2 linked regions of the Methylobacillus flagellatus KT genome follow. The protein of the gene in region 1 binds, or shares a complex with, the protein of each later gene. Links are inferred from orthologs where the notes say so. Each region holds a gene or a part of one and is shown on either strand. Other genes may lie near its edges.

Region 1 (5,446 bases):
CATATCCACCATGACATTGCTGTTACCATCGCCCAACACACGTTCCCGGATGTTGTCCGGCAACCATGCCAATGTATTGCCTACCGTGCCCCTCACCCTTGCCGTGATGGCAGTGCCCACATTACTCGATGTCATTGGATCCACGGCAATAGCAGAACGTGCGCCTTCAGAGGCTGCATAGATGAAAGAGGATTGCAGGAGAAACACGATGGCATAAGTCACCAAGGCGTAAAACAAGGTGAAGAACAACATAAATAACATGGCAAACTCGATCGCCGCTGCGCCAGATTGCCTACGCTTTGGTACATGTCTGTTCAGTATGTCTGTTATAGATGCCATGAATCCATCCTCCACATGTCCGGAAACAGGACGACAATACCCATCGCCAACGCCAGCGCCGCCCCGAACGGGATATAGCGCCGGTTGTTGCTTTCCCTGCTGACCGCTGCCCAGCCTGAAGTACTCAATTGCGGGCTCAACTGCCACCAGACCAACAATGCCGCCAATACACCCAGCGATGCCAGCACAAAGGTCGCCACTACCACTTTCACTCCGCACAGCACAGCAATCGCCGCCAGCAATTTCACGTCCCCACCACCCAATGTTCTGGTGGCATAGCCGGGAATCGTTAGAAGAAAAGATACGGCCAAACCCCAAAAGGCAGAAGATATGGGTTGACCGTAGTAAAAGACTTGCCCGGCTACCGACATATAGCCGAGGCCAAAGATCAATGCTCCCAAACTGAGCAGATTGGGAATGCGTCGCTGGGAGAAATCATAATAAGCCAGCGATCCCGCCCAGATACAGAGCATGATTAGCATTTGTTAGCCCCCGGAAGATGGACCAGCAGCTGTAGTAAGAGCATTACTAATGTTAGTAAAAATTGTGGTCACTGCTTGACGCACATTTCCAGACAATCCTGCGATTACGACAGCCACCATGGCCGCAATCAAGGCATATTCAATGCCGCTCGCACCCTCTTCGTCCAAGTAAAGATTCACAAGCCACTGTTTCATCGTTGCAAACATGTCCATCTCTCCTTTTAACTACTCACTCAACTTATGCCGGGCAATTTTTCATTGCCACTGAAGCACAGTATACACATTTTGATAAATACAGTAAATATGAAAAATATGAAAATCTTACTTTGTCTATCGGCGGTCTCTGATTTTTCTTTAGGGCAAAATAAAAAAAACGGCCAGGACAAATCTCCTGGCCGTTCATGTGAGTTGAAGAAAAACTTAAGATCGAATCTACAAATCAGTCGTACTTGATATATTTGAAGCGGGCGTCGTCGTTGGGCGTGCCCTCCAGCGCACCCTGCTCTTTGGCAGGTTGCCACTGGATCACGGATTCTATCTTGCGAGCGAGCTCCCAATCCTTGTCGGTAATGCCTTTGGCACTATGGGTGCACAGCTTGACGATGACGAACGCGTATGACACAGTCAGGTCGGGATGGTGCCAGGCAGCCTCGGCGAGGTGCCCGACGGTATTGACCACCATTAGGGTAGCCTTCCAGCCGCTGGTCCTGTATTTGCGGCGTATCCAGCCATCTTCGTAATACCAGTGTGGCAACTCGGCCTCTATCCTGGCTTGGATTTCTGTTTCACTATAAGTACGCTCCGCATCGCTCATGCTGGCCTCCTTTAATTCCACGAACAACGCACCGGCAAACCTACACGCATCAGTTCTTCTTCCCTGAAGCCCTCGTTGAATGCTACACAGTCCTGACGGCCAACCACCCAGGTGTTGAACGACTGCCCGGCAATGTGATCCCCGAAAGCCTCATCGACAAACCCTTCCTTGGTCAGCTTTTCCAACGACACTTGCTGATCCGCATCGGGGCGCGAGGATTTCACAAGAATCAGGTGTTCGGCATTGAGCTTGGCGGCGAGATAAGCCGCCAAGCTGTCCGACGTGATCCCCCAATTCATGGGAATGGACTCGTCGGCGCAAATCATTTCGCTGGGCAGCCAGACGATGCCGCGATGTTGCCAGCCACGCTCGGCAATTTCCAGTTCGCTCCTGGCGGTAACCAGGCGCGGACTCAAGCCGGTCATCAGGACGCCGTACTGGTCCATGGCCATGACCGCCATGCGATGAGCGGTCGCATCATCGACGCCGCTGCTGAGCTGGGCATCGCGTACCGCATCGGCAAAAATGCCACCGCCTGGCACAATCAGCACCTTACCATCTCCGTGGCGAGCCACGACGTCAAGCCAAAGATTGAGCTCGGACGAACCCAGCAGACTGCCTCCCAGTTTAATTACCCACATCTTGGTCACCCCGAAAATGTTCAACGAGTTTCAGCATGGTTGATGCCTTGTCCCAGGTTTCGCGATATTCTTTATCCGCTTCCGAATCCGCTACGATACCACCTCCAGCCCAGAAACGGATTTCCCTGTGAGAATAAACTGCCGTACGAATGGCAATATTGGTATCCATATTGCCGTCAAACCCGATATATCCAATGGCGCCGCAGTAGATACCGCGCCGGTGCGGCTCGAGCTCTTCGATGATTTCCATGGCTCTGAGCTTGGGTGCCCCTGTGATGGAACCACCGGGAAATGCGCCGCGCAATAGATCAACAGCCTCAAATTGATCGGCCAGCTTCCCGGTCACGGCGCTGACCAGATGGTGCACATTGGCATAGCTTTCCAGCACGAACAGGCGGTCGGCTCTGACGGAACCGATCGCGCAACTCTTGCCGATATCGTTGCGCAGCAAGTCCACGATCATGAGATTCTCAGCCCTGTCTTTAAGGCTGCTTTTCAGGTCGGCTGCCTGGCGCTCATCTTCATCGGCATCAGATGAGCGAGGCCGGGTGCCTTTGATCGGACGGGTTTCCACATGACGGCCGGTGACCTGAAGAAAGCGCTCCGGCGAATCTGAGAGCACCTGCAAGCCGGGCAGGTTCATGAATGCCATGAATGGCGCCGGTCCGATGCTGCGCAAGTATTGATAGGCCTGCCAGGCGTCACCACTGGCCGCTGCGCTAAACCGTTGCGCCAGGTTCACCTGGTAGCAATCACCTTCGTGGATATAACGCTGGATGCGTTCAAACGCATGTTGATAGCTTGCAGCATCAAAATTCGAGCGCACTGGTGTTTCAATAGCAAAGCTACTGGCCTGCTGCGTGAAATGTCCGTCAAACAATGCGCATAGCGACTTCCAGCCAGCTTTGCGCTCTTCGGCAATGGCACAGCATACCAGCCAGGCTTGCTGTTTCTCGTGATCGACAATGACAGCCCAGTCATAGATGCCGACCATCATCTCCGGAATGTGTTCGCCATCCTGCGCCAGATTGGGCAGGGATTCGATATGCCGTGCCAGGTCATAGCCAAAATATCCGACTGCCCCGCCAGTAAAAGGTAGATCCGACTGCAGTCGCGGATATTGCTGCAACGCCTGCTTCAACAGAAAAAACGGATCTTCACGTGACGCTTGCACCCCTTCTTGGCCACGCACCTCTGTCACGCCCGCATGGGTGGTGAATGTCATCACAGGATCGGCGACCATGATATCGTAACGCCCGTATTCGTTGCCGGGGCGACCGCTATCAAGGTATATGGCCCAGGGGCGTTGCGCTATTTTCGCAAACAGGGGAGCACTATCAACCTGGTAGGGAAGCTCGTGCCTCAGCATGCGCGCTCCTGACTGTTGGCAGTAATGCCAAGGTTGGCAACAGCATAAGCAGGCAAACATACACCCGCCCAATTCCTGGCCTGATCCGATTCCGCCTTCAGCAAGGAGCTGGCTGCCAGGAACTCGTGGCCTAGCTGCTGTGCCAGCTCTCGCACCAAGAACACACCTGCCCCGGCGCCAATGAATGGTGCCCCGGGCCGGACCACATTGCGCGAAAGGTTACATAGGACAGCATCCCGCAATATAGCGAGCTGCTGCTGCCTGAACGCCTGCGCCAAGTGCACCCAAGCTGTCTTGTCCGCATCGTCTGCATCTCGCCCCACCATTCTTGCCAAACGTCTGCAAGTCTCGTCCATGCTCTTGCCTGCACCGTCTGCAGTCGCTGCCATATCTTCAGCTGGGTCCAATTCACCGGTCAGTCGGTAGACATCGGCCGTGGTGGCAAAATGTTCAGCCGCCACGTTTTGCCATTGTCCGGCAAAAGGGATGCGCGAAGCCAATGCCATGAGGGAAGTACGCGCTACGCCGGTATACACCAACTCTTCATGCTGCATGCGCTCCGCATCGGTCTGCCCGCGATTGACAGGGCGACCATCATGCAGCAGGACAAAATCTGCAGTGGTACTACCAATATCGATGAACAGGCCCTGCTGCAGCTTAGTGGCAACAAAGGCAGCACTTGCCAGCCAATTGGCCGACGCAATCGCATTGGCATGCTGCTGCACCTGGGCCAGTGGCACAAACCCGCTCGCACCTGCAAAGAAACATAGTTCCGATCCCAACATGGCATGTGTTCGCAAGGCAATTTCCCAGACACCGCTTGCCCGGTCTGGGAAAATATCCGCGAGCTCACCCGTCATGGTCACGCTGTGCTTGGCACCACCAGGCCCACCGAGCTCAGCAAGTGCCAGATCGATTGCGGCATCCAGTCTATCCATGCCTTGCCACAAAGGACATGGAACCTGGATGACCTTGACAGCAATGCCATCCGGACGCACGAGGGCTACTTTCAGGTTGGCGCCACCAATATCCCAACCGAGATAATGTTGGGGGGAAGAGGTTGTTTCAGTCATTCAGCTTGATTTCAATTCGGTTGCGCTGCAAACCAGACGGCAGCTTGAAGTCCTCATTATAAAACAAGTCCAGCAGCAACCGCGCCGGGTTATAGTGAATGGCAGCCTGGAGCCCGGCAAAAGAAGTCGTCAATCTAGGATTTACTTCCAGGACATGCAAACAGCCATCATTGCCGATGATCAAATCCACGCCCACATAACCAAAGAGCCCTGGTATGGCAGCGGCAACCTGGCGAGCAAGTTCGTCAAAATCCGTCCATCGTTCGGCAGTACCATTCACGATCCCACCGCAATAGCGTATCCTGCCCTGCTCAACCTCAACCAGTTGCTGGTTACACGCCAATAGCCACGCCTCGCCGCCCCGGCAAAGCATGGTCAGACTTGCCGGCAATCCTTGCACATAAGGCTGGACAATATGACCTGCCGGGATATTCTGCAGCCAGCTTTCCAGCGCATCAGCATCATGGAAATACCTTGCGTTGTCGCAGCTCACACCATCATCGGGTTTAACCACCCAGGCACTTCCTGAATCAGGGCGATGGGGGGCCTGCATCGTTTCCACAACCGGCACGCCCGCGCCATGCAGCTGCCTATACGTTTGCCACTTGCTTCCAGCCATGCGTACGGCTTCGCTTGCGCTTGTAAGCAAAACTTTACCGGAGGCCTCCACCGCCTCTGTCAATTGCTGCAATACGCCCGCACTTTCAGGCGCAACCAGCCACACCATG
Region 2 (5,401 bases), 880 kb from region 1 along the record:
GCGATGGAAATCATTGATGAGCTGGAGCCAAGCAAGCGAGGCATCTACGGCGGCGCTGTCGGTTATCTCGGCTTCAATGGCGACATGGATCTCGCAATTGCCATCCGCACTGGCGTGATCAAGGATGGTATGTTGTATTCCCAGGCCGGGGCCGGCATCGTCGCCGACTCAATACCGGAAAACGAGTGGATAGAAACCCAGAACAAGGCGCGCGCGGTATTGCGCGCCGCGGAGATCGTACAGGCAGGACTCGATAACAAGGAGTAGGCATGGCGGCAGCTAACAGTCGGATTCTGCTCCGGCTCATCATTCTGGCACTCGGGTGTTTTGCTGTTGGCATGCTGGCTAAGGTGCTGCCATTTCCTGCATGGCAAGCCAACCTGGTCTGGCTATCAGCAGGTGTTGCCGTCGCAGCCCTGCTCCGTTGGGGGATGGTCTACTGGCCCGCCATTCTTGGCGCGCATGTCGCGTTGGCATTTGCAACGTATGACCCTATTCCGGCCAATGCATTCTTGATCGCTGCGCTTCCTACGGCTTGCACGACCACTTACCTCCTTACCGCGTGGATCTTGCGGCTCAGCGGCTTCCATCATGCATTGGACAGGATACGCGCATTCCCATCATGATGTTGGGCGTCGCCGTGGGAATGCTGGTGTCCGCTGTGGTCAATGTGGCCATTTTGTACCAGGCACAGCTGGTGACACTGCAGCATGTATTGCCGGCCTTGCTGTTCGCCTGGCTCGTCAATGCGCTAGGCGTGCTCTTGTTGCTGCCATTGTTGCTGAATATCACCTGGGCCGAGATACGGAGTTTCTGGCAGCGGCGGGCGCGTTTCAGCCTGCTGGCCTTGCTTGCGGTGACGGTCGAATGGGCGATCTTCCAGCTTGTTCCGGACTATGCGGACCAATACATGTGGTTTGCCTTCCTGGTCTTGCCATTGGTGGTGCTGATTTCCATGCGCATGGGGATCACCGGCGTATCCATGGTGGTGCTTGCCTTGTCCATTGTGGCGCTCATGTCGGCCCAGGTCGATTACCAAGCCGGCCTGGATCACGCGGGGTATCAGCCGGTATGGGCGTTATGGGTGCTGATGGCGACACTCTCGATTGTCGGTATGCTGATTGCTGCCCTGCAGTCCTCGCGCGAGGTGACGGAAAGGGCATTGCGCCACAGCGAAACCAAGTTCAGGGCGGTGATCGAAAATGCCCAGGACGGTATCGTCAGCATAGATGAGGACGGCAGGCTGGTGGAATTCAATCATGCAGCGGAGGTCATGTTTGGCTATCGCCGCGAGGATGTGCTGGGAAAGATGCTGGTGGATATCCTGATTCCACTCTCGCTACGTGATGCCCACAGGCGGGGGCACGAGCGATATCTGGCTTCAGGGGTCAGTAAGATGCTCGACCGCAGGCTGGAGCTGAGCGCTTTGCGCGCCGACGGTACCGAGTTCCCGGTCGAAGTGACCATCACCTCGCTCAAGGAGCAGGGCCTGCCGCTGTTGACGGGCTTTTTCCGCGACCTGACAGAGCGCCGCAAGGTCGAGTCTGAAATCCGTAACCTGGCTTTCTATGATGCGTTGACTACCTTGCCGAACCGCCGCCTGCTGCTGGACAGGCTGCAGCAGGCGATTGCGGCAAGTGTCAGGCATGGCAGGCATGGTGCCGTATTGTTCATTGACTTGGATAACTTCAAGGCACTGAATGATTCACGCGGGCATGATATCGGTGACTTGCTGCTGGTGGAAGTGGCGCGCCGTCTGCGTCAGTGCGTGCGCAATGAAGATACGGTAGCCCGGCTCGGGGGCGATGAGTTCGTGATTGTGCTGGAGGATCTCAGCCTCAATCTGGAGCAGGCCATTGCGCAAACCCGGCAGGTTGCCCAGAAGGTCTTGGAGATCATCAACCATCCGTACCAGCTGGGCGAAATTGAGCATCATAATTCATCCAGTATCGGCATTGTCCTGTTTAATGGCAATTTCGTCAGCATGGAAGAGCTGCTCAAGCGTTCCGATACTGCCATGTACGAGGCAAAGGCGGCCGGGCGCAATACCTTGCGCTTTTTTGATCCTGCCATGCAGGCGGCCCTGGAAAGACGGGTCGATATGGAATTGCAGCTGCGCCTGGCGATCGTACAGAAGCAACTCAGGCTATTCTGCCAGGTACAGGTGGATGCCGAGCGCAAGGTCTTTGGGGCGGAAATCCTGTTGCGGTGGCAACATCCGGACCATGGACTGCTGGCTCCCAAGGAGTTTGTCGGTATTGCCGAGGACAGCGGGTTGATCGTGTCGATAGGCCATTGGGTGTTGTATAACGCCTGTCTGCAGCTCAAGGACTGGGAAGCTCGCCCGGGCTTCGACAGCTTGCAGCTGGCCGTGAATGTCAGCGCCCGCCAGTTCCGCCATGCTGATTTTGTCGACGAAGTCAGGAAGATCCTGCAGAGCACAGGCGCGGATCCCAGCCTGCTCAAGCTCGAGCTGACTGAAAGTGTGGTGCTGGACAATATTGCGGATGCGGTTGCCAAGATGAACGCCTTGCGTGAGCTCGGGGTGCGTTTCTCCATGGATGACTTCGGCACCGGGTATTCTTCCCTGGCCTATCTCAAGCGCTTGCCGCTCAGCCAGGTCAAGATTGATCGGTCGTTCGTGCGCGAGATCGCCGAGGATGCTAGCGATGCGGCTATGGTGCAGGCCATTCTGGCGATGAGCAACACACTGGGACTGAAGGTGATTGCCGAAGGTGTGGAGACCGAAGTGCAGTTTGAATTGCTGCAAAGCTATGGTTGCCGGTTTTTCCAGGGGTATCTGTTTGCCAAGCCCATGTTGATCCAGGATTTTGAGCAGATGGTGCAGGACAAGGACTTTTTTTTATGATCAATTGCGCCCAGAATAACAGATTCGCCCGGTGCAAGATGAAGGATGCACATTATGCTGTTGATGCTCGATAACTATGACTCGTTTACCTACAATCTCGTGCAATATCTGGGCGAGTTGGGGCAGAACGTCCAGGTCTACCGCAACGATGAGATCGACCTGGCAGGCGTAGCTGCCCTCAACCCTCGCCATATCGTGATTTCGCCCGGCCCCTGTACGCCCAATGAGGCCGGCATTTCCGTGCCGCTGATCCACGAATTCGCGGGCAAGATCCCCATCCTCGGGGTATGTCTCGGCCACCAGAGCATAGGCCAGGCCTTTGGCGGCAAGATCGTCCATGCCAAGCAGCTCATGCACGGCAAGACCTCCGAAATCCACCATGCCGACCTTGGCGTGTTCAAAGGCTTGCCCAATCCCTACACGGCAACGCGCTATCACTCGCTGGTGATTGAGCGCGAGTCGATTCCGGATTGTCTGGAAATTACTGCCTGGACAGAAGACGGCGAGATCATGGGTGTGCGCCACAAGACATTGCCGATCGAGGGCGTGCAATTCCACCCCGAGTCCATTCTCACCCAGTACGGCCACGAGCTGCTGAACAATTTCCTGAAAGCGTATTGATGAGCATGACCCCCAAGCTTGCCCTGCAGAGGCTGATCGACCATACCGATTTCACACACGAAGAAATGCTGGACGTGATGCAGCAGATCATGGGCGGCGCCTTCACCACGGTCCAGATCGCCGGCTTTCTTGCCGGCTTGCGCGTCAAGGGCGAGACCGTCACGGAGATTGCTGCAGCAGCGCAGGTGATGCGTGCACTTTCCAGCAAGGTGGAAGTGGAAGACAGCAGCTACCTGGTCGATACCTGCGGTACCGGCGGTGCTCCCACCAAGGCTTTTAACGTGTCCACGGCGTCGGCCTTCGTGGCTGCCGGAGCCGGTGCGCGTATCGCCAAGCACGGCGGGCGCGCAGCCTCGTCCAAGAGCGGCTCCGCCGATGTACTGGAGGCGCTGGGCGTCAATATCGGCCTCACACCCGAGCAAGTGGCCCGATGCGTGAATGAGGCGGGTATCGGCTTCATGTTCGCCCCTAACCACCATGCGGCGATGAAATACGCAGCGCCGGTGCGGCGCGAGCTAGGCGTGCGCACCATGTTCAATCTGTTGGGGCCGATGACCAATCCGGCAGGGGCCAAGCGTCAGGTGATGGGCGTGTTCGATCGCGACCTGGTCAGCCTGTTGGCACATACGTTGAAAAAGCTCGGTAGCGAGCATGTGATGGTGGTGCACAGCGCGGACGGGATGGATGAAATTTCCTTCTCCGCGGATACCTATGTTGCCGAGCTCAAGCATGGCGAGGTAAACGAATATACCCTCAATCCTGCCCAGTTCGACATGCCTTTGCATGAGATCGACAGCATCCATGTGGAAAACGCCCAGCAATCCAGCGAGATTATCCTCGGGGTGTTGTCTGGCGCGCGTGGCCCGGCGCGCGACATCGTCCTGCTGAACGCGGGGGCGGCGATTTACGTGTCCGGGATCGCGGGCGATTTGCAGGACGGCATAGCGCAGGCTGCCCATTCGCTGGACTCCGGCGCGGCATTGCACAAGCTGCAGCAGCTCAAGGCGCTGAGCCAGGCGGCATGATGCGCCTAGAGCCATGCCCTTCGGGTTGCCCCGGCAGCGCAGCCGCGCTGCAAATCCTCGCCGGACAATCAAGATGGCTTCGGTTCGTGCCTTGCATCGTTTACACCGCCGGGACAGCGCGCCCCATGAAAATATCGTGAACAGGTTCTTATGGTTGGTGGTTGCCATTGCAGCTGCCTATACCTTTTTCCATTTCACGCAGCCAGGGCAGCATGATGCTGCCGGGGTTCAGGCAGTATCGGTCTCTTCCCATGCTGCGGCGAACCAGCGGATAGCACAGGCATTCAGCCAGCGGGAGCATGGCGTGGCGGTACAATCTGCCGGCGTGGTGAGTAAAGTGCTGCCGGACGACAATGATGGGTCGCGCCACCAGCGCTTCATTCTTGAGCTGGATAACGGTATGACAGTGCTGGTGGCGCATAATATCGATCTGGCGCCCAGGCTGGATGGCCTGGAGGTCGGCGATGTCGTGGAGTTCAATGGTGTCTATGAATGGAACGCCAAGGGGGGCGTCATACACTGGACCCATCATGACCCTCGCGGCCAGCATGCGGGCGGATGGCTGCGCTATCAAGGCAGGTTGTATCAATAATCAGAAATATAGTCATGATTAACGAAAGCGATTGCAGGGCAATGTCAGACATACTCAATAAAATTCTGGAAGTGAAGCGGGCGGAAATCGATGCTGCGCGACAGCGTAGGCCATTGGCGGCAGTCGAAGCGGAGGCGCTGGCCCAGGCCGCGCCACGTGCATTCCTCCGCGCAATTCAAGAGAAGATTGCGGCAGGCAAGGCGGCCGTGATTGCGGAAATCAAGAAGGCCAGTCCCTCCAAGGGCGTGATTCGCGAGGATTTCCGTCCTGCCGAGATTGCTGCCAGTTACGCCA

What was found. Proteins that work in one complex are often made in the same cells at the same time.
Region 2: the proteins of pabB (region 1) and MFLA_RS12595 are in contact, whole or in part, in a solved structure (PDB 8RP0), measured with the Escherichia coli proteins. The link is inferred for Methylobacillus flagellatus KT from one-to-one orthologs.

The regions. Positions count from the first base shown.
Region 1 is NC_007947.1:1,760,596-1,766,041, forward strand. What follows is about bases 1,455-4,453. They hold pabB (aminodeoxychorismate synthase component I), read right to left. Parts: upstream 3,646-4,453; coding sequence 2,263-3,645; downstream 1,455-2,262. Other genes in these bases: MFLA_RS08435 (4a-hydroxytetrahydrobiopterin dehydratase), read right to left, coding at 1,455-1,635; MFLA_RS08440 (uridylate kinase), read right to left, coding at 1,647-2,276; MFLA_RS08450 (hydantoinase/oxoprolinase family protein), read right to left, coding at 3,639-4,453. Outside these bases: MFLA_RS08420 (TadE/TadG family type IV pilus assembly protein), read right to left, coding at 1-339; MFLA_RS08425 (A24 family peptidase), read right to left, coding at 327-812; MFLA_RS08430 (Flp family type IVb pilin), read right to left, coding at 825-1,028; more of MFLA_RS08435, read right to left, coding at 1,261-1,454; more of MFLA_RS08450, read right to left, coding at 4,454-4,718; MFLA_RS08455 (ATP-grasp domain-containing protein), read right to left, coding at 4,711-5,446. UniProt on the Escherichia coli protein: Part of a heterodimeric complex that catalyzes the two-step biosynthesis of 4-amino-4-deoxychorismate (ADC), a precursor of p-aminobenzoate (PABA) and tetrahydrofolate.
Region 2 is NC_007947.1:2,644,918-2,650,318, reverse strand. What follows is about bases 1,753-4,706. They hold MFLA_RS12595 (aminodeoxychorismate/anthranilate synthase component II), read left to right. Parts: upstream 1,753-2,923; coding sequence 2,924-3,490; downstream 3,491-4,706. Other genes in these bases: MFLA_RS12585 (DUF3465 domain-containing protein), read left to right, coding at 4,652-4,706; trpD (anthranilate phosphoribosyltransferase), read left to right, coding at 3,490-4,515; MFLA_RS12600 (putative bifunctional diguanylate cyclase/phosphodiesterase), read left to right, coding at 1,753-2,869. Also shown: trpE (anthranilate synthase component I), read left to right, coding at 1-267; MFLA_RS12605 (hypothetical protein), read left to right, coding at 270-626; more of MFLA_RS12600, read left to right, coding at 623-1,752; more of MFLA_RS12585, read left to right, coding at 4,707-5,107; indole-3-glycerol phosphate synthase TrpC, read left to right, coding at 5,149-5,401. UniProt on the Escherichia coli protein: Part of a heterodimeric complex that catalyzes the two-step biosynthesis of 4-amino-4-deoxychorismate (ADC), a precursor of p-aminobenzoate (PABA) and tetrahydrofolate.